Linked DNA regions of Aminobacter aminovorans. The protein of the gene in region 1 binds, or shares a complex with, the protein of each later gene. Links are inferred from orthologs where the notes say so. Each region holds a gene or a part of one and is shown in the gene's direction. Other genes may lie near its edges.

What was found.
Region 2: the proteins of tsaD (region 1) and tsaB are in contact, whole or in part, in a solved structure (PDB 4WQ4), measured with the Escherichia coli proteins. The link is inferred for Aminobacter aminovorans from one-to-one orthologs.

The regions. Positions count from the first base shown.
Region 1 is NZ_UFSM01000001.1:982,914-993,780, reverse strand. Bases 8,081-10,867 are described here. They hold tsaD (tRNA (adenosine(37)-N6)-threonylcarbamoyltransferase complex transferase subunit TsaD), read left to right. Parts: upstream 8,081-8,824; coding sequence 8,825-9,910; downstream 9,911-10,867. Other genes in these bases: DY201_RS04815 (NAD(P)H-dependent glycerol-3-phosphate dehydrogenase), read left to right, coding at 9,907-10,867; hemC (hydroxymethylbilane synthase), read right to left, coding at 8,081-8,726. Also shown: DY201_RS04865 (hypothetical protein), read left to right, coding at 260-694; DY201_RS04860 (MFS transporter), read left to right, coding at 893-2,134; DY201_RS04855 (SgcJ/EcaC family oxidoreductase), read left to right, coding at 2,279-2,740; DY201_RS04850 (glutamine amidotransferase), read right to left, coding at 2,744-3,454; DY201_RS04840 (heme biosynthesis protein HemY), read right to left, coding at 4,001-5,578; DY201_RS04835 (COG4223 family protein), read right to left, coding at 5,589-6,959; DY201_RS04830 (uroporphyrinogen-III synthase), read right to left, coding at 7,080-7,796; more of hemC, read right to left, coding at 7,797-8,080.
Region 2 is NZ_UFSM01000001.1:40,373-51,289, reverse strand. Bases 4,458-7,294 are described here. They hold tsaB (tRNA (adenosine(37)-N6)-threonylcarbamoyltransferase complex dimerization subunit type 1 TsaB), read left to right. Parts: upstream 4,458-5,452; coding sequence 5,453-6,136; downstream 6,137-7,294. Other genes in these bases: olsA (lyso-ornithine lipid O-acyltransferase), read left to right, coding at 6,659-7,294; DY201_RS00210 (GNAT family N-acetyltransferase), read left to right, coding at 6,133-6,621; DY201_RS00220 (malate synthase G), read left to right, coding at 4,458-5,357. Outside these bases: DY201_RS00230 (CDGSH iron-sulfur domain-containing protein), read left to right, coding at 153-791; DY201_RS00225 (hydantoinase/oxoprolinase N-terminal domain-containing protein), read left to right, coding at 1,005-3,038; more of DY201_RS00220, read left to right, coding at 3,186-4,457; more of olsA, read left to right, coding at 7,295-7,459; DY201_RS00200 (outer membrane protein), read right to left, coding at 7,571-8,278; tRNA (N6-isopentenyl adenosine(37)-C2)-methylthiotransferase MiaB, read left to right, coding at 8,559-9,959; DY201_RS00190 (PhoH family protein), read left to right, coding at 10,034-10,917. UniProt on the Escherichia coli protein: Required for the formation of a threonylcarbamoyl group on adenosine at position 37 (t(6)A37) in tRNAs that read codons beginning with adenine.

The DNA.
Region 1 (10,867 bases):
ATTGATGGATTGGACAGACTGGTTCTATCTCGCCGTGGTTTTTGGGGCATCAAGCGCGGTGCTGTGGGTGATGGGAGCATAGTCGGCTGCACCGACCTTGGGCCTGACCTTGGGATAGCGCTGCCAAATGCCTTGTACGGGCTCAACTCTCTTCCCGCATCTGACGTCGAACTTTGCTCGAAACGCCATTTTTGGCGGAACCGAAGCCGGCGAGGTCGGTTAGTCACCTACGCGGGCGGCCCAAAGATTCGAGAGGAAAATGATGAGACATTCAATCGCCATTGCGATCCTGGCCGCGTATGCGGCGCTCACAGCGCCTGCTGTCGCCGGGGACGCCAACAAGTCGGCTACGCAACTCGATAGCTCCACAACGGCCAGCACTGGCGCCAAAGCGGATCTTGGCACCGTCATGTCAGCCATCGAGGCAAGCCGGAGCACCGCAACCGCAATCCAGGCGATGACGGCGGTGGGCAGCGTCCAGGTCGTCAAACTGTCCGATATCGTCAGCGGCAGCGACAAGCAGGCGCTGGACAAGGCCGTCGTCGAAAATGAAGCCGACATCACCGGCGTGCAGGCCGCTATCATGGCCAACAGCGAACTGAAAAGGCAGGTCGATGCCCAGACGGTTGACACCTCGGCCATCGTCGCTGCGAGCATCGGCGATGATGGCGCGGTTACGGTCTTCGTCAGGTAGCAGCCTCGCCAGACCGTGCAGCGTTGGACCGGTGGCGCGACGTGTGGCGTTACGTGCCGGGCCGCGCTGGCAACCAGGCCCGAAAAGTCTTGATCCAGACAATTTTGTCCGCCCTCCCGCCCGCAAACTGCGCTATGCAGCGCGTGTCAGCTGGCGCGATCCGGGCCGGCGCCGCAACAGGTGCTTTCGCCCGTCCCGATGACATCCCAGACCGCTACGGCACCAGAACAGCGCTTCGCCGCCTTCCGCCATGGTGCGTTCTCGCGCTACTGGGTGGCGCGCTTCCTTGGCACATTCTCGACCCAGATCATCTCGGTCGGAGTCGGTTGGCAGATCTATGACCTGACCCGCGACCCCTTTGACCTTGGCCTCGTCGGCGTCATCCAGTTCGCCCCCGCGCTTCTTCTGGTTCTGGTCACGGGCGTCGTTGCCGACCGTTTTGGCCGCAGGTTGATCATGGGTCTGTCCGCCCTGGCTGAAGCCGCCTGTGCCGCCGCGCTGCTGGCGCTGACCTTCCATGGCATGGCAAGTCCGTTGCCGATCTTTGCCGTGCTCGCGGTTTTCGGCATCGCCCGCGCCTTCTTCGGCCCGGCATCGGCGTCGCTGGTCGCCAACCTCGTGCCGTTGGAAGATTTCGCCAACGCAGTCGCCTGGAATTCGTCGGCCTGGCAGACGGCGACGATCGTCGGCCCGGTTGCCGGTGGCCTGCTCTACGGCCTGTCACCTGAGGCAGCCTACGGGGCTGCCGCAGTTCTGATGCTGGCGTCGACGGCTCTGATCTTCTCCATCCCCCGGCCGGTCCAGCGCAGCGAAACCGACAAGCCATCCGTCGAGACCCTGTTTGCCGGCTTCCGCTACATCTGGGGCGAAAAGGTCGTGCTCGGCGCCATCTCGCTCGACCTGTTCGCCGTGCTGCTGTCAGGAGCCGTGGCATTGCTGCCGGTCTATGCACGCGACATCCTCGACCTCGGGCCATGGGGCCTCGGCCTTCTCCGTGCCGCCCCCGGCGTCGGCGCCATCATCGTCGCCGTCTGGCTCGCCGGGCACCCGATCCGCGACCACGCCGGCATCATCATGTTCGTCTTCGTCGCCCTGTTTGGCGTCGCCACTGCGATCTTTGGGGTTTCGACGATCCCATGGCTGTCGATTGCAGCGCTGGCGCTACTCGGCGCCACCGACATGGTCAGCGTCTACATCAGGGAAACGCTGATCCAACTGTGGACACCCGACCATGTCCGCGGCCGCGTCAACGCGGTCAACGGCGTTTTCGTCGGCGCTTCCAACGAGCTTGGTGAGTTCCGCGCCGGCACCATGGCCGCCCTTGTCGGCACCGCTCCCGCCGTCGTCTTCGGCGGCATCGGCGCCATCGCCGTCGCCGGCATCTGGGCCTGGACGTTCCCGGCCCTGCGTAAGGTCAGGCGCCTCGACCGGCACGTCTGAACGTTCAGATACTGGTTGCTTCGCCAGCGTTGCAAATATCGCAACGTATTCATACATGCCTCTGCATCGATTAGGCGATTGCGATGCTTGCCCTGCCGGATCGCGGCAATGAAGAACACTCTGCGAGCATCGGGATGGTGCGGAATGACCATGGCCAATGTGGGCGACAACCACCTGGCTTTGATCAACAAGCTGATCTCCGAAGTCGAGCGATCGCAGAACGAGCGCTCCGCCGACGATTTCCTCGCCCTGTTTCGCCCCGACGCTGTCTGGGTCACGGCCTTTGGCCGGCGCTTTGCCAGCAAGGCCGAGATCGCCGATTTCACCCGCAAGGTGCTGACGCCTGACCTGGGCGACCAGTATGCGCGCTATGACGTTGCCCATGTCACTATGCTGAGGCCGGAGGTCGCGGCGGTGAATATCCGTCAGCGCCCGGTTCACAAGGACGGCACGCCTATCGCCGGTGAACTCGAGGGTTCGCCGCTCTATGTGCTGGTCAAGGATGGTGGCCGCTGGATCATCGGCGCCGGCCAGAACACCAAGGTGCAGAGAGCGGCGATCGACACGCAGCAAGGCGAAATCAATGCCCGCGAAGGCAGGAAATAAGCCTCAGCCCCTGACCGGCTCGCCGAAGATTCGGACCAGGAATTCGTCAAGCCAGCGCTTGAGGTGCATGTCCCAGATCAGTCGGCCGCCGAGATGGTCGCGGCCGGGCTGGGCACCCGGCAAAACGAAGCGTTCGGCGCCGCGCACCACCCAGCGCTGCATCATCACGCGTGTCAGTTCGGCGTGGAACTGGATGCCCCACGCATTGTCGCCGTAGCGGAAGGCCTGGTTGGGGTAGCTGTCGGACGATGCCAGCAGGACCGCATCCTTGGGCAGCGAAAAGCCCTCGCGGTGAAACTGGTAGACCATGTCAGGCCAGTGCATCAGCTTGCGACCTTCCTCGGTCGCCTTGATCGGGTACCAGCCGATCTCGACAAGTCCCTCGCCATGTCCCTCGACCTTGCCGCCGAGATGATTGACCAGCATCTGGGCACCGAGGCAGATGCCGAGGAACGGCCTGTTTTCCCTGAGCGGCACCGCAAGCCAGTCCGTCTCGCGGCGAACGAATTCGTCGTGGTCATTGGCGCTCATCGGGCCGCCGAAGACCACGGCGCCGGCATGTCCATCCAGTGTGTCGGGCAGGTCGTCGCCGAGCGGTGGCCGGCGGATGTCGAGGTCGAAGCCGTTTTCGATCAGCACATGGCCGACCCGGCCGGCACTCGAATGCTCCTGATGAAGCACCACCAGGATCCTGGGTCGCGCCTTGCCCGGCATTGACAGCTACTCGTCCGCTTCGGGTCCGATCGCGCGCTGCGCCATCTCAGCCGCCTTGCGCTTGGCTTCGACGCGATCGCGGCTTTCCACGCCGATCAGTTCGGCGATACGCCAGATGGTGTTGTCCTCCATCTCGTGCAACTCGCCGTCGGCATAGACGATTTCCCACATCATGTTCCCACATCATGCCGATGAAGTCCTTGCGCGCCTGATCGTCAAGGCTGCGCTTGAGCACACTGGTGAAGGCGTAGAGATCGATTGACTCGTTGTCGGCCTGTTCGCCAGCCTTGACCAACCGGTCGAGCTCGGGCCCCGAAATGCTATAGCTTTGGCTCAGCAACTGCTTGACCCGCTCCCACTCGACGTCCTGCCGGTCGCCGTCGGCGTCCATGACATGGTACATCAGCGCGGCCGCGGCAACGCGCGGATCGTCCTCGCGGGACGCCTTGGAGGCTGCCGCCGGAAGATCCTTCAGAAACGAAATCATGCGTTCGAACATCGTCGGTTCCTGTTTGGGCCAAGCCTAGATCTGGGGTCGAGCTGAAATCAAAACAAACGGAACCGTTTCTGGGCGTTTGCCCGCTCCACTTCGGGGTCGACGCCGGGGTCGTCGGGAAGGCGGATCGGTTCGGCCTTGTCGTCGTCGGTTAGGGTCGCACCATCGGTCGCCGGCGGCAGGGCGTACGCAGGCGCGGGCTGCGCTGCCATGGTCTCCGGCACCACTTCGTCCTCGACGATCACGTCGACAATGTCGTCGCCGGCCGGCTGGGCTGCTGGAATGCTGGGGATCGAGACCCGCTCGGCCGGCTCGCCGTCCTGTTCGATCAGATGACCGAGCCGCTCTTCCGGCGCCTTCCATTCGAAGGCGTCGAGCCTGCCGGTGACGGGCGAGAACGGCGCCCAGCGCTCCGATACCACGCCGTCGGCCACCCAGGCCGGGTCGCGCGGCGCGCGCACCGCGCGCGACAGCCACTGCCGCACCCTGCCCTGATCACCGCTCTGCGCTTCTTCGATGTCGGCAAGCAGCAGATAGGCGCCCTCGCGCGGCTGCATCCGTGCCGCAGCCTCGGCTTCTGAGCGTGCCAGCATGTAGTCCTGGGCCTCGAGTGCCGCCCGCGCCACGGCCAGCGAGGATTCCGGATGGTTCTGCTTCAGCGATTGCAGCTTCTTCGCTCGCACCAGCCGGTCGAGCACGGCATCGCCGGGACGGCCATGGACGTAGAGCTCGGCGATGTCGGGCAGCGGCTCCGTCTTCCAGGCTGTTTCCAGCACCTTCGAGCCCTTGCGCACGTCGTTCTGGCGGAACAGTACCCTGGCGGCAATCGCCGCCGCCGGGCCGAAACCGGGCCGGAGCCTGTTGGCTTCGAGGGCAGCGACCCGCGCCGCATTGAAATCACCTTCGAACAGCGACATCGCCTTGGCGGTCAACAGCACCGCGCGCTTGTTGTTGGCGACGTCACGCTCGATCTGGCGTGTCGATTTCTGCGCGTCGATGAGCGCCAGCGCGCCATCCCAGTCGCCGCGCTCGGTCTTTTCCTCGAGCGTCGAATCTGCTGCCCAGCCAAGCTGCGGCGCAAGGCCCGCAGCGCGGCCGGCATAATGGCGTGCTGCGGCCCGGTCGCCGAGGCGCTCGGCTTCGAGATAAAGCCCGCGCAGGCCGAGCAGGCGCATCTCGGGATCGTCCAGCATCGCCTCGAACTTCTGCCGCGCCGTGTCGTGATCGCCTTCCAGCAGCGACGCCTGGGCATCGAGCAGCAGGATCAGCGGTTCCTGGTCCGAGTTGATCAGCTTGGCGGCTTCCTTGTTCTTCTTGCGCGCAAGTGCGGCGTCGCCCGCTCCGGCGGCGATCATGCCGGTCGACAATGCCTGGTAGCCGCGGTCACGCCGGCGGGCACGAAAATGGCGGGCGATGGTGAAAGGGCTATTCCAAACCGCTTTGGTGAGCCACCAGGTCAACATCGTTGCCGCAACGATTGCGGTGATCGCCACCGCTGCCACCATCAGGCTGACCTTGTACTGGTAACCGCTGAAGGTCACGACCATGTCGCCGGGACGGTCCGCCAGCCAGGCAAATCCCAGCCCGAGCGCAAAGACGATGGCCAGATAGAACAGGATACGGATCATCTGGCGTCCCTCATGCCTTCATCGCGCCGGCGACAAGCTTGTCGACAAGCGTTTCGACGTCGAGCCGCGCCTTGAGTTTGGCAACGAAGTCTGCACCGGCGGCCTTCGCCGTCTCAGGCAGCGTGTCGTATTCGGCCAGCGCCTTGGCGAAATCGCCCTGGTTGACAGCCACCTCCATGCGCGCCACCGTCTCCGGCACGCCGGTGCCCTCGACCGCGCCGATCGGCCTCACCTGAACCAACTGCTCGGCGCTCGACACCAGCCGTTCGAGGATGCCGGCATCCTCCTTGACCGGCTTGGCCGCCGCTATCATCGCATTCGCCGCCGCATCGGTTTCGGCCACGATATCGGCGCGCGTCGGCACGCCCTTTTCGGCATGTGCCCTGAGTGCCGCCAGTTCCGGCACTTCGGGGGAAATCGCCGCGAAGGTTTCAAGCTCGGCGCCGAAGCCCGCGCCACGATCCACCGCCGCCTTCAGCGCTGAGGCGGCAATCGCCAGCGCGATCTTGGGCTGTGATGCCTGCGCATCAACCTTGGAGGTGAGCGCTGAAACCGATTGCTCAAGCGTCGTGATCTTGCCATCGTCGGCCGTCGCTGCCTCGCCCGCAGACTTCACCGCCGCATCCAGCCCACTGACGCGCTCGGCAAGTGCGGCGATCTCGCTCGAAGCGCCGTTGTTCTGGCTAAGCGAGGTCACAGTGGTTTCGACCTGCTTGATGCGGTCGTCGAGCGTTGCAAGCGCCTCATTCGAGCCGGCCTGGCCAGCCGTCGATTTCAGCGCCTCGATGTCCGACTTCACCTGCTGGACAGCAGCGGCAAGGCCGTCAACCTCGCCCTTCAGCGCCAATTCGCCATTGGCGGCAGCACCTAGATTGGCCAGCTGGGACTTCAGCGAGGCGATTTCGGTCTGCACCTGTTCGTTTTCGTCGTTTCCGGCGCCCGGCGTGCCGAGCACGCCGGCATATTGCAACCCACCGGCCACCAGCAGCGCAATCGCGCCGCCCGCCAGGCCCGGCAGCAGCCCCGAGGCAGACTGACGCCCCGATGACGTCGCCGGAGGCGCAGCAGCAGCTGCGCGTGGGCCAGCCGGGTTCGAGGAAGCAGCGCTCGACGATGCCTCTGCCTTGGCCGTTTGGGCCGAATTTCCATTGTCGAAGCTGTAGTCATATGAGGCGTAGCCGCTATCGGCTTGCGCGGCCGTTTCCGCCGACAGTGTCTCGGCCGATCCCATCGCCTCGTCGCCGATCGTCGCCGCGACAGCTTCTGCCTCAGCTTCGGGCTTGGCCGCCTCTTCGACGCGGGACACCGCGCCCGGCTCCAGCTCGATCGTCACCGGATCGCGATGCGTCTTCGAATGGCGCGTCTTCGGCGTCTTGACCATACTTGGGGCTCCGCGATTTCGTTGGCATAGATCCCGCGGCAGATGCGGGGTTCGAAGATCAAAATCAGTAACACCCACCGTCCCGCGAAAAAAGGCCGGTTGATGGCAAGTAGCCTCCCTTCAGTCCGGATCGCCGAGAAGCGCCAGCAGCGCATCCTCATTCGGGTCGGGTGCGACCTCGACCCTGAGCCCGCCGACCAGTGCGGAGGCAATGCGGCCAGACAGGCAAAGACAGCTCGCGTTCCGCATCAGGTGGTCCGCCTCGGCCTGCGTTTCCATCAGCGAACCGAAGGCCGCGGCGGCACGCGCCGAGTAAACGAGCACGGCATCGATTGGTTGCCCGCCAAGCTGCTGGCGTACGAAGGACGGCGCCGGAGTGAGCGCGACAGTGTCATAGGTTTCGATCGGTACCACCCGGATGCCATGGACGCCGAGACGGCGCTCGAAATCCGGCATCCGCACCCGACCACAGAGATAGGCGACAGTCGCCTTGCCGAGTTCGATTGATATCATGTCGGCAAGCGCCGCGGCATCGCCCGGCCCTTCATTGACCGACAGGAAGCCGGCCCGGCGCGCGCTTTCGGCCGTTCGGGCCCCCACCGCATGGCAAGGCAGCCGGCTCAGGCGCTCGATCAGCCCGCTCGGCGCATGGCGCAGCGCATTGGCGCTGGTGATGGCAATGGCTGTAGCGTTGGCTGGCACGCTTTCGCGGGCCACCGGCAGCGGCCGCGTCTCGGAAAGCGGCAGCAGGACTGGTTCGAAGCCGAGTGCTTCAAGGCGCCGCGCGGTGCGGGTGGCGCCGGGTTCCGGCCTCGTCACCAGCACCCGCTGTGCCATTTAGCTCCATCCTTCGAAGAATGTGGTGCCGGCCCGTGCCCGCACCTCGTCGCCGGCATTACGGCCGATCTCGGCAGCATCCGCAACCGGGCCCTCGGCTTTGGCCTCGTGCCACATCGTACCATCCGGCGTCAGGATAAGCCCGGAGAAAGACAGCCTGTCGCCCTCGATCTCGGCATAGCCGGCGATCGGTGTCCGGCATGAACCGTCGAGAGCTGCCAGAAACGCCCGCTCGCAGGCCAGGGCCTGGCCGGTAGGCCTGTGATCGATCGCCTGGAGCATGTTGGTGACGTCGGTATCGCCGATGCGGCTTTCAATGCAGATGGCACCTTGACCCGGGGCCGGCGGAAAGGCGTCGAGCGGCATCAGGTCGGTGATGACTTCCTCGAGCCCAAGCCTGCGCAGGCCGGCATTGGCGAGGATCGTACCCTGGGCCACGCCCTCATCGAGCTTCCTCAGCCGGGTCTGCACGTTGCCGCGGAACATCACCACGTCGAGATCGGGCCGCATGCGCCGGATCAGCGCCTGCCGCCTGAGCGACGACGAACCGACGACGGCGCCTTGCGGCAGTTCCATGATGCTGGGTGCCGCGCGGCCGATGAACGCATCCCTTGGGTCCTCGCGCGGCAGGAACGCCGACAGTTCGAGCCCCTCTGGCAGCTGCGTCGGCATGTCCTTGGACGAATGCACGGCGATGTCGATCTCGCCGGAATACATCGCCTCTTCCAGTTCCTTGGTGAACAGCCCCTTGCCGCCGGCGAGCGACAGTGGCCGGTCCTGGATGCGGTCGCCGCTGGTAGAAATCGTCACGATCTCGAACGCCGCTTCCGGCAGGCCATGCGCCGCCATCAGCCGCGCACGCGTCTCATGCGCCTGGGCGAGCGCCAGCAGGCTGCCGCGGGTTCCGATTCTCAAGGCTCTAGTTTGCATAGCGCTTGGTCCGTGATAACCCCGCGCTGGCGGGGCGGTCCCGTACCTCCTATCTAGGAAATTACCACCGGGCAATCATGCAGGGTAGCGACCAATTGATCCGTGTTCTTGGCATCGAGACGAGCTGCGACGAAACCGCGGCCAGCGTCGTTGCGCTCGAATCCGGGCAGCCGCCACGCATCCTGTCGAGCACAGTGTTCAGCCAGATCGAGGAACACGCGGCCTTTGGCGGTGTCGTGCCGGAGATCGCCGCGCGCGCCCATGTCGAGGCGCTCGACGGTATCGTCGAGGCAGCGCTCGAGGATGCCGGCGTTGCTCTTGAGGACATCGACGCAATCGCCGCCACCGCTGGTCCCGGCCTCGTCGGCGGGCTGATCGTCGGGCTGATGACGGCCAAGGCGATCGCCGCTGCCGCCGGCAAGCCGCTGATCGCCATCAACCATCTCGAGGGCCACGCGCTGACGGCGCGCCTCACCGACGGCCTGGAATTCCCCTATCTGTTGCTGCTTGTCTCAGGCGGCCATACCCAGATCGTGCTGGTCAGGGGCGTTGGCAATTACCAGCGCTGGGCGACCACCATCGACGACGCGCTTGGCGAAGCCTTCGACAAGACCGCCAAGATGCTGGCACTGCCCTATCCGGGTGGCCCCAACGTCGAAAAGGCGGCCCAGGCAGGCGACGCCACCCGCTTCGTCTTCCCGCGCCCGATGAAAGGCTCGGCCCAGCCTGACTTTTCCTTCTCCGGCCTCAAGACCTCGGTGCGCCAGGCAGCAACATCGGTGGCGCCACTCAGCGACCAGGATGTTGCCGACATCTGCGCCTCCTTCCAGGCGGCGGTTGCCGATACGCTCGGCGACCGGGTCAAGCGCGCGCTGGCCCGCTTCCGCGCCGAGTTTCCTGATACGGCCGCCCCCGCTCTCGTGGTCGCCGGCGGCGTCGCTGCCAACAAGCAGATCCGCGCCATGCTGGAAAAGCTCTGCGCCAAGAACGGCTTTGCTTTCATCGCGCCGCCCATGGCTCTGTGCACCGACAATGCCGCGATGATCGCCTGGGCTGGCATCGAGCGCCTGCGCGCCGATCTCGTCGAGCCGGGCGCATTCGATTTTGTGCCGCGCTCGCGCTGGCCGCTGGATAGCGTGTCGGCACCTGTAGTCGGTTCCGGCAGGCGGGGAGCCAAGGCATGAGCGCATACAAAGTCACGGTTCTCGGCGGCGGCGCCTGGGGCACCGCACTTGCGCTGGCCATGCTGCGCGCCGGCCATGCCGTCACGCTCTGGGCCCGCGACGGCGAGAGCGTCGCGGCGATCGCCAGGGGCACCAACCCGCGCTATTTACCCGGCATCACCTTCGAGACCGGCATTACAGCCACGACCGACCTTGCCCAGGCGCTGGCCGGCACCGACTGCGTGTTGGTCGTCACCCCGGCACAGGCGCTGCGCAGCGTGCTGACCGAGGTCAAGCAGCATATCGCCGACGATGTCCCGCTTGTGCTCTGCGCGAAAGGCATCGAGCGTGACACCGGCCGGCTCCTGGCGGATATCTCGAGTGCCATCCTCCCCGACAATCCGGTCGCGGCTCTGTCCGGTCCAAGCTTCGCCACCGATGTTTCGCGTGGTCTGCCCACGGCCGTCGTCGTCGCCGCCGAGGACGAAGCTCTGGCCTCGGCACTTGCGACGCGCTTCTCGGCTGCCAACCTGCGCTGCTATTCCAGCGACGACCTGATCGGCGTCGAAATCGGCGGTGCGCTGAAGAACGTCTTTGCCATCGCCGCCGGCGCCGTCACCGGGGCCGGCCTCGGCGCTTCGGCCCAGGCAGCCCTCGTCACCCGTGGTTTCGTCGAACTGCGTCGCCTCGGCGCCGCCTTCGGCGCCCGGCCCGAAACGCTGATGGGCCTGTCTGGTCTCGGCGACCTGATGCTCACCTGCTCGTCGGTGCAGTCACGCAACTTCGCCTATGGCGTGGCGCTCGGCAAAGGCGAAGAGCTCGCCGGCCGGCCGCTCGCCGAAGGTGTCGCCACCGCCTACATCACCGCCCGCCTGACCCGCGAGCGCGGCATCGAGGCTCCGATCATCGAGGCCGTTGCTGCCTTGCTCGACAACGCCATCACCATCAACGAGGCCGTCGCCGGGCTGATGACCCGTC
Region 2 (10,917 bases), 940 kb from region 1 along the record:
CGTGATCTCCCTCCTTGTGGGGGAGATGGCAGGCAGGCCAGAGGGGGGCGAAGGAACGCAAGCTCTCAGAATCTGCGTCTAGCGCAAGCAGCCCTTGCCAGCGCACGCCGTAACGATAAGCTCCACCCATATCCACGGAGGCCGCGAAATACATGGCCAAGGGCATGGTCGAGGGCGAGAAGATCGATGTCGGTTTTTCCGGTCGTCGCTGCATCCATTCGCGCAACTGCGTTCTCGCCAATCCGCATGTCTTCGAGCCCAATGCGCCGGGCGAGTGGATCCATCCCGACGCGGCGTCTGTCGAGCAGATCGTGGCGATCGCCGAAAGCTGTCCTTCGGGCGCCATCACCTATCGCCGCAGGGATGGCGGGCCGGCTGAGGCGCCGCCGGTGGTCAACACCGTTCGCATCCGCGAGAACGGGCCGCTCGCCCTGCATGCCGAGATCGTCTTCAATGGCGAGACCTTCCATCGCGCCACCTTGTGTCGCTGCGGCGCCTCTGAGAACAAGCCGTTCTGCGACGGCAGCCACACCAAGACCGGCTTTGCCGCGACCGGCGAGCCGGCGCTGAAGGAAAGCCAGCCGCTCGCCGTCCGCGACGGCCCGCTGGTCGTCACGCCGCAGGCCAATGGCAACCTCAAGCTCGAGGGCAATGTCGAGATCGTCACCGGCACCGGCCACACGATCGACCGCGCGACAAAAGTCTGGCTTTGCCGCTGCGGCCAGTCGGCCAACAAGCCCTGGTGCGACAACACCCACAAGAGCGTGTCGTGGTCGACCGAAGGTCGATGACAAGCCAACGATTTGGCTTGGCAAACGGCTAAGCGCCCGGAGCCATAGCGGAGGGCAGGCTTCGTCGCGAGACAGGCGTGCGCGGCACGAGGCAGGCAGAAAATGGGGAAGCGCCTTGGGCTGCCCCCCTGCTTGGCCGCAACTGGCCAATTTTGCTTTGCGGGCGATATCGGCTAAGCGGGACGGAGCCCACCAAGTCCGGAACATCAGCGCATGCACGCCAGCCATCCCCTTAATCTCGGCCCCCTCTATCTCGGGATCGACACCGGCGGCACCTACACTGACGCCGTGCTGTGGTCCGAGGCACATGGCCCGCAGGGCAAGGTGCTGGCCAAGGCTAAGTCGCTGACCACCCGCCACGACCTGGCTGTCGGCATTGCGGGCGCGGTCGACGCGGTGCTGGACAAGGCGGGCGTCAATCCCGCCGCCATCAAGCTGGTGTCGATGTCGACGACGCTTGCCACCAACGCGCTTGTCGAGGGCCAGGGCGGGCGCGTGGCGCTGGTGATGATCGGCTTCTCCGAGGCCGACCTCGCCCGCGACGGGCTGAAGACCGCGCTCGGCACCGACCCGCTGGTGCTGTGCGAGGGCGGCCATGACGTCCACGGCAACGCCCGCACGCTTGATCTCGGAGCCCTCGAAGCGGCCTTGCCGGAATTGGCGAAATCCGTCTCGGGTTTCGCCGTCTGCGCCTATTTCGCCACCCGCAACCCGGCCCATGAGATCGCCGCCCGCGACCTCATCCGCGAGGCGACGGGCATGCCAGTCACCACCAGCCACGAGTTGTCGGCCAAGCTCGGCGGCCCGCGCCGGGCTCTGACTACCTTGCTTAATGCCCGCCTGATCTCGATGATCGACCGCCTCGTCGCCGCGACCGAAGGGTTTCTCGACAAGCGCAAGATCAACGCGCCCTTGATGGTGGTGCGCGGCGATGGCGCGCTGGTGTCTGCCCAATTCGCCCGCCAGCGGCCGATCGAGACAATCCTGTCCGGTCCCGCTGCCAGCCTCGTCGGCGCCCGTCACATGACCGGGCTCGACAATGCAGTTGTCTCCGACATTGGCGGCACCACCACCGATGTCGCCGTACTCGACCACGGCCGCCCACGCCTCGATCCCGAGGGCGCCACCGTCGGCGGCTTCCGCACCATGGTCGAGGCTGTCGCAATGCGCACCTTCGGCCTCGGTGGCGATTCCGAGGTGGCGCTGGAGGAAGGCGGGCTGAAGCCGAAGATGTCGCTCGGCCCGCGCCGCCTTGTGCCGCTGGCGCTTGCCGGCATGGTCCATGGCGAGGCTGTGACTGTGGAGCTGGAACGCCAGCTGCGCGCCCCCAATCCCGGACGCATGGATGGCCGTTTCGCTGTGCGCACCGGCGTGCCCGAGCAACTGGCGGCAGGGTTGACCGCGCCGGAGGCAAAGCTCTACGACCAGATTACCGGCGTGCCGCAGCCGATCGACCGTTTGCTCACCTCCAACGCCCAGAATGCCACGCTCAACCGGCTGGTGTCGCGCGGGCTTGTCCATGTCTGTGGCTTCACGCCTTCGGATGCCGCCCATGTGCTTGGCCGCCAGGCCAATTGGGACGAGGCGGCGGCAAGGCTCGGCGCCGAGCTGTTCGCCCGCAAGCGCGACGGTCGCGGCCAGCCGATCGCGGCGAGCCCGGAGGCGATTGCCGAACGCGTGCTGGCGACGCTGACCCGCCTGTCGGCGGAGGTGATCCTCGAAACCGCATTCGCCGAGGACGGGCTCGACGGTGCTGCAACCGTGGCACACGCGCTGGTACAGCGCGCGGTCGACGCCCATCCCGGTATCGCTCGCTTCACGGTTGCGCTCGACCGTCCGGTCATCGGTCTCGGTGCCTCGGCCCCGCTGCATTATGCCGGCCTGCCGCCATTGGTCGGCAATGAATGCGTGGTGCCCGAGGATACCGACGTCGCCAATGCGCTGGGTGCCGTGGTCGGCCAGGTCCGCGTGACGGCCGAGGCGCGTGTCAGCCAGCCCAAGGAGGGCCTGTTCCGGGTCGCGGTCGGTGAATTGCTGCGCGACTTCACCGACGAGGAGGCGGCAATGGCTTTGGCGGAGGCCGAAGCGCGCGCCATCGTTGCCGGAAGAGCCCGCGACGCCGGCACCGATGCCGCCGAGATCGATGTGGCGATCGACCTCAAGGTCTCGACGGTCGAAAGCCAGCGCATGTTCATCGAGGCTCATGTGCTTGCCACTGCCAGTGGCCGGCCCCGGATAGCCGTTTGACGGCTAAATCGATTTGCAGCGGCGAGGTCAGTAAATCATTGCTGCCTTGCAACATTCGACGAATTGACCCTGCGCGTTTTGCGTGCCAAACGCCCGAAAACGTTATTTAGAACGCCCCTGCGGCGCCGGAATTCTGGAGCGCATCTCATGACCGATACTGTCTCCCTTCATGGCCTTTCTGTTGCGCGCGCGCTCCACGACTTCGTGGTCTCGGAGGCTCTGCCGGGGACGGGTGTGGATGCGGATGCGTTCTGGGAGGGTTTTGCCGCGATCGTGCATGATCTGGCGCCGAAAAACCGGGCGCTTTTGGAAAAGCGCGACGACTTCCAGCTCAAGCTCGATGCCTGGTACCGCAAGCATGGCGCCCCGCACGACATGGCGGCCTACAAGGCGTTCCTGAGCGAGATCGGCTATTTGGCCCCCGAGGGGCCAGCCTTTGCTGTCACCACCGAGAATGTCGATCCCGAGATCGCCACCGTCGCCGGGCCGCAGCTTGTAGTGCCGGTGATGAATGCGCGTTATGCGCTGAACGCCGCCAATGCGCGCTGGGGTTCGCTCTATGACGCGCTCTACGGCACCGATGCGATCCCGGATGCCGACGGCGCCGAGAAGACCAAGGGCTACAATCCCAAGCGTGGCCAAAAGGTCATCGCCTGGGCCAAGGCGTTCCTCGATCAGTCCGCACCGCTGGCGTCGGGCAACTGGTCTGACGTGACTGCGCTTGCGGTCGAGGGCGGCACGCTCAAGCTTGCCACCGCTGCCGGTTCGGTTGTACTGGGCGACGGCAAACAATTCGCCGGTTATCGCGGCGAGGCAAAGAATCCCGATGCGGTGCTGCTGGTCAAGAACGGCCTGCATGTCGAGGTGGTGGTCGACAGGGACAGTGCGATCGGCAAGACCGATCCGGCCGGTATCGCCGACATGATCCTGGAGTCCGCTCTCACCACCATCCAGGACTGCGAGGATTCGGTCGCGGCAGTCGACGCCGAAGACAAGGTCACCGTCTACCGCAACTGGCTCGGCCTGATGAAGGGCGATCTCGCGGAAAGCTTCGACAAGGGCGGCAAGCTTGTCACCCGCAAGCTGAACGCCGACCGTTCCTATACCGGTGCCGACGGCAAGACCGTTTCGCTGCCCGGCCGCTCGTTGATGCTGGTGCGCAATGTCGGCCACCTGATGACCAATCCCGCGATCCATGACCGTGACGGCCACGAGGTGCCCGAAGGCATCATGGATGCGGCGATCACCGCGCTGATTGCGCTTCATGACGTCGGCGCCAACGGGCGTCGCATGAATTCCCGCGCGGGCTCGATGTATGTGGTCAAGCCGAAGATGCATGGTCCCGAGGAAGTTGCCTTTGCCGTCGAGATCTTCGACCGCGTCGAGCGGCTTGTCGGCATGCCGCGCAAGACCATCAAGATGGGCATCATGGACGAGGAGCGGCGCACCACGATCAACCTCAGGGAATGCATCCGTGCCGCCAAGGAACGCGTGGTGTTCATCAACACCGGCTTCCTCGACCGCACCGGCGACGAAATCCACAGCTCGATGGAAGCCGGCCCCATGGTGCGCAAGGGCGACATGAAGCAGGCGCCATGGATCAATGCCTATGAGGCCTGGAACGTCGACACCGGGCTCGAATGCGGCCTGTCGGGCCATGCCCAGATCGGCAAGGGCATGTGGGCGATGCCCGACCTGATGGCAGCGATGCTGGAGCAGAAGATCGCCCACCCACGCGCCGGCGCCAACACCGCCTGGGTGCCGTCGCCGACGGCAGCGACGCTTCATGCCACCCACTACCACAAGGTCGACGTGCATGCCGTCCAGGCCGAGCTGAAGAGCCGGCCCAAGGCGCGGCTCGACGACATCCTGTCGGTGCCAGTCGTCGTTCGTCCCAACTGGACGCCCGACGAGATCCAGCGTGAGCTCGACAACAATGCGCAGGGCATCCTGGGTTATGTCGTGCGCTGGATCGACCAGGGCGTCGGCTGCTCCAAGGTTCCCGACATCAACGACATCGGGCTGATGGAAGACCGGGCCACCTTGCGCATCTCGTCCCAGCACATCGCCAACTGGCTGCGCCACGACGTCTGCTCGCACATCCAGGTGATGGATTCGCTGCAGCGCATGGCGGCGATCGTCGACCGGCAGAATGTCGGTGATCCGCTCTACAAGCCGATGGCGCCCGAGTTCGACCAGTCGACCGCCTTCCGCGCCGCCTGCGACCTCGTCTTCGAAGGCCGCGCCCAGCCCAACGGCTATACCGAACCGGTCCTCCACAAGCGCCGGCTCGAGCTCAAGGCGAAGGAACGGGGCTGAGCTTTGCCAACGGAATGCTAAGCAGTCCGTGGTAAATTGGACGACATGAACGCATTCCGTTGCAGCCATCTCCGGCGGCCGATCCGGAGCAAGAAATGATCCTGCTCGCCATCGACTGTGCCGCAAGCCTCTGTGCCGCCAGCGTCTACGACGTCGGCGCCGGCCGTGAGCTTGGCCGTTCCGTTCGTGACCTCGGCAAGGGTCATGCCGAGCACCTGATGGGCGTCATCGACGAAGCCTTGGCACAGGCCGGCAAGAGCTATGCCGATCTCGCGCGGATTGCCGTTTCCACCGGTCCGGGATCATTCACCGGCGTGCGGGTTGCGGTATCGGCGGCGCGCGGCTTTTCGCTGGCGCTGAAGGTCCCGGCAGTCGGCGTGACGACGCTGGAGGCACTGGCCGCCGAAACGCGCCAGGCGCTCGGCCCGCGCAAGGTGCTTGCCGCCCTCGATGCCGGCCGCGCGGAACTGCATGCGGCCGTCTATGATGAAGATGGGCGGGCGATCCGCCAGCCGGCGGTCCTGACACCCGACGAGGCGGCTGCCATTGCCGCCTCGGAAACGATCGCGCTGGCCGGCACCGCGGCGCAGCTGATCGCCGGCGCTGCCACCGGCAAGGTGTTCGCGTTCGGGCCCTTGTCGGCCACCGCCGACATCCGCACCTATGCCCGCATCGCAGCCGGCAAGGCCGGCGATGGTGAGCGACCGAAGCCGATTTATCTGAGAGCACCGGATGCCAAGCCGCAGGCTGGCTTCGTGCTGCCTAGGGAAGAGAAATGAAACTGCCGTTCTGGCCGCTGAAGCGCGACTATGCCCTCGAACTCCTGACAACAGGCGACAGCGCCGCAATCGCTCCCTTGCATCGCGAGGATTTCGTCAGGCCGTGGTCGGGCGAGGAATTTTCGGCACTTCTCGAACAGGACACGGTGTTCGGCTTTGCCGTCCGCGAGATCGGCCACGGCGCCGAAGCACCCGCCGGCTTCGTGCTGGCAAGGCTCGCCGCCGGCGAGGCTGAAATCCTGACGATTGCAGTGTCGCGGTCGCACCGCCGCCATGGCGTAGGCTGGCGCTTGATGGACGCGGTGTTGCGCGAACTGCACGCCCAGCGTGCCGAGGCGCTGTTCCTCGAGGTCGACGAGACCAATGCACCGGCAATCGGCCTCTACCGCAAGTTCGGCTTCCACGAGGTCGGCAAGCGCCCGAACTATTACCAGTCGGCGCAAGGGGCGACGGGCGCGCTTGTCATGCGGCTCGATCTTCGCTAGCCAGAAGCCCGAAATCAATAAGGGCGTCGAGCGCTACATGATCGGAAAGATCCGTACGGGGCTCGCGCTCTTCTGGATGGTTGCGGCCTCGCTGGTGCTGGTGCCGCTGCAACTCATCTCGATGAAGACCGGCTTGTGGCCGGAAACCGTGATCCTGAAGATCTGGCACCGCGCCATGCTCAAGGCGCTCGGCATGCGCGTGCATGTCGTCGGTGAGATGGTGAAGACCCGACCGCTGATGATCGCCTCCAACCACATCTCCTGGACCGACATCATGGCGATGGGGTCGCGTTTCGACGTCACCTTCATCGCCAAGTCGGAACTCAATGGCTGGCCGATCTTCGGTTTCCTGTCGCGGCTGCAGCGCACGGTCTTCATCGAGCGCGAGCGCAAGCGCAAGTCTGGCGACCAGGCCAGCGAGATCGCCAGGCGTCTCGCCGCCGGCAATGCCATGGTGCTGTTTGCCGAAGGCAGCACCGGTGATGGCAACATGCTGTTGCCGTTCAAGAGCACGCTGTTTGGTGCCGCCTCGATGGCGATCGCCGAAGGCGCCGCCGAACATGTCGTCATCCAGCCGGTGTCGATCGCCTATACCCGCATCCACGGCATTCCGCTTGGCCGCCAGCATCGCCCGCTTGCCAGTTGGATCGGCGACATGGACCTGGTGCCGCATGTCGGCCAACTGCTGGCCGAAGGCGGCCTCGACGTCGAAATCCGCTTTGGCGAACCGATCGACTTTTCCGCCAAGTCGAGCCGCAAGGAAGCGACGCGGCTGATGGAAGAGCGGGTCCGCGACATGATGCAGCAGTCGCTTGGTCAGCCGTTGCCGGCGCGCTGACAATTGCCAGGCGGCAACGGCTTGCAATTGCAGGCCGGCGCGGTGAGGTGACGACAGCGCCAAATCTGAGTGAGCAAGAAACCCCGGTTGGAGCGGGGGTTAAAGTTGAGATCAGAACTTCTTGGCGATGCCAATTCGGATCATATGGATATCGTCGGAGACCTTGTAGGTCGCGTCGTATTCATCGGTTCGGTCATGCGAGCCAAAATCCGAATAGGAGTAATCCAGGCGCCCGACCCAGTTGTCCGTGAAGGCATGTTCAAGGCTTGCGCCAACAGTGAACCCGGCTTTTGCCCGGCTTTCGAAGATCGAACCTTCGGGGTCCGGTTCGCCGTCGTCGGTGTCACCATATCCGTAGTCGATATCGGCGACGATCAATCCGGCCTTCGCTGAAATGAGCGTGCGATCTACCGCAAACCCCACGCGGCCAACCAGGCTGCCATAGAGGCCATACTCTGTTTGGCCGAAATAATCTTCCCCTTCGGGTTCCCAAAAGCTGTCCTTGGCTCCGAGATACCCAAGCTCGCCTTCGAGACCATAAACCAACCGGCCACGCTGCCAGTTGTAGCCGGCAACCGCTGCGCCGGCGAACCCGCCAGGGCTCAGGTCTGCTCGGTCCTCAGGAGCTGATCCGTCGAAGCCACCGTCGGAAACTGCAGTGGAGTCGCCAGTTCCATATCCGAGCATTACGCCGGCATAGACACCAGACCAGTTGTATGCGGTCGAGCCTGGTTCAACCACAACAGTGTCTGCGGCCAGCGCGTGATCGCAGATACCTACCGCCAAAAGACCAGCGAACACTCCAACCTTCAATTTCATCACCCAGATCCCCGCTGCCAATTCAATCAATAGTTGGCCGAATATTCTATCGCTGAGACTGTGGGCAATACGGCAAATGCCGTATTTGGGACGGCGCGAGAGAGCCTATCAGTACCTGTATTTGACGCCGATCTTTGGAGAAACCGCGTTGGGCGGCGGTGCCGGATGCGAAGTGGTGGCCATCCTGTCCAGACCGCCGCACGTCGTCCAGCCACGACTAGTGGCACCGAAGGCGTAAAGCGTCTGTTTTTTCCCGTTGAAAGGCGCTAATAGGCGCCGCATGGAAATCGACGATATCGCTGAAATCATGCCGGCCAACAAAGCCGACGCAGCAACGGGCGCTGCCAAGAAGGTCTTCATCAAGACCTATGGCTGCCAGATGAACGTCTACGACTCGCAGCGTATGAGCGATGCGCTTGCCGCCGACGGCTATGCCGCGACCGAGACCATCGAAGACGCCGACCTGATCCTGCTCAACACCTGCCATATCAGGGAGAAGGCCGCCGAGAAGGTCTATTCGCAGCTCGGGCGCCTGGGCAAGCTCAAGGCCGAGCGCGCGGAAAACGGCCGCGAGCTGATCGTCGGCGTCACCGGTTGCGTCGCCCAGGCCGAGGGCCGGGAGATCCTGCGCCGCGCGTCGGCGGTCGACCTCGTTGTGGGGCCGCAGACCTATCATCGCCTGCCCGAAGTGGTGAAGAGGGCGCGTGGCGGCCAGAAAGTGATCGAGACTGAATATGCGCTCGAGGACAAGTTCGAGCATCTGCCGCAGCCGAGGAAATCCGAGGTCGCCAAGCGCGGCGTCACCGCCTTCCTGACCGTCCAGGAAGGCTGCGACAAGTTCTGCACCTTCTGCGTGGTGCCCTATACCAGGGGCTCGGAAGTGTCGCGCTCGGTCGCCCAGATCGTCACCGAGGCTGAAAGGCTGGCCGAGGCCGGCGTGCGCGAGGTCACCTTGCTTGGGCAGAACGTCAACGCCTGGCACGGCGAGGGCGCCGACGGCAAAGAGTGGGGGCTTGGGCGCTTGCTTTTTCGCCTCGCCGAGATCCCCGGCATCGCACGGCTGCGCTACACCACCAGCCATCCGCGCGACATGGACGACGAACTGATTGCGGCCCATCGCGACCTGCGCGCCCTGATGCCCTACCTGCACCTGCCGGTGCAGTCGGGCTCGGACCGCATCCTCAAGGCGATGAATCGCAAGCACACGGCATCGGACTATCTCAAGCTGATCGACCGCATTCGCGCCGCCCGCCCTGACATCGCCATGTCGGGCGATTTCATCGTCGGCTTTCCCGGCGAGACGGATGAAGATTTCGAGGCTACAATGGAGATCGTGCGCCAGACCAATTACGCCTCGGCCTACACGTTCAAATATTCGCCGCGTCCGGGCACGCCCGGTGCCGAAATGGACGGCCATGTCGAGGAAGAGGTCAAGGACGAGCGCCTGCAGCGGCTGCAAAAGTTGATCACCGAGCAGCAGCACGCATTCGCCGACGGGCTGGTCGGACAGACGATTTCGACCCTGATCGAAAAGCCGGGCCGCCAGCCCGGGCAGATCGTCGGACGGTCGCCCTGGCTGCAGCCGGTTATTGTTGATGAAAAGGCCGGCGAAATCGGTGACATTGTTGATGTGCGAATCACGAAGACAGGCACCAACAGCCTGTTCGCCGAGGCGGTCTGATCGGCCGTACGGCAGATGAGGAGAGACGGTTGAGCGCTGCTGAACTCAAGAACCTGCCCTCCGGGGCGTCTGACATGGCGCACATCGTACTGACCTTCGACAACAACAAGCTAGCCAGTGCGCTTTATGGCCAGTTCGACGAGAACCTGGCCCGTCTCGAACAGAAACTCGGCGTCGACATCCGCTCGCGCGGCAACCAGCTGACCATCAAGGGCAGTGCCACCGCAGCCGAGCAGGCGCGTCGCGCGCTCGATCATCTTTATGCCATCCTGCAGAAAGGCGGCGAAGTGGCGCAATCCGACGTAGACGGCGCCGTGCGCATGGCAGTTGCCCCCGACGACCAGCTGACGCTGCCGACACTGGAGCGCAAGGGCAAGATGGCGGCCGCCCAGATCTCGACGCGCAAGCGCACGATCTACGCCCGCTCGCTCAACCAGGACGCCTATATGCGGGCGCTGGAGCGCGCCGAGCTCGTCTTCGGCATCGGCCCTGCCGGCACAGGCAAGACCTATCTCGCAGTGGCGCATGCCGCCATGCTGCTCGAACGCGGCATGGTCGAGCGCATCATCCTGTCGCGACCGGCGGTGGAAGCGGGCGAACGCCTCGGCTTCCTGCCTGGCGACATGAAGGAGAAGGTCGATCCCTATCTGCGGCCGCTCTACGACGCGCTCTACGACATGATGCCGGCCGACAAGGTCGAGCGGGCGATCGCAGCCGAGGTCATCGAGATCGCGCCGTTGGCCTTCATGCGTGGCCGCACGCTGGCCCATTCGGCCGTCATCCTCGACGAGGCGCAGAACACCACCTCGATGCAGATGAAGATGTTCCTGACCCGTCTCGGCGAAGGCTCGCGCATGATCATCACGGGCGACCCGACGCAGATCGACTTGCCACCAAATACCAAGTCGGGCCTCGTCGAGGCGCTGCGTATCCTCGACGGCGTGCCGGGTGCCGTGAC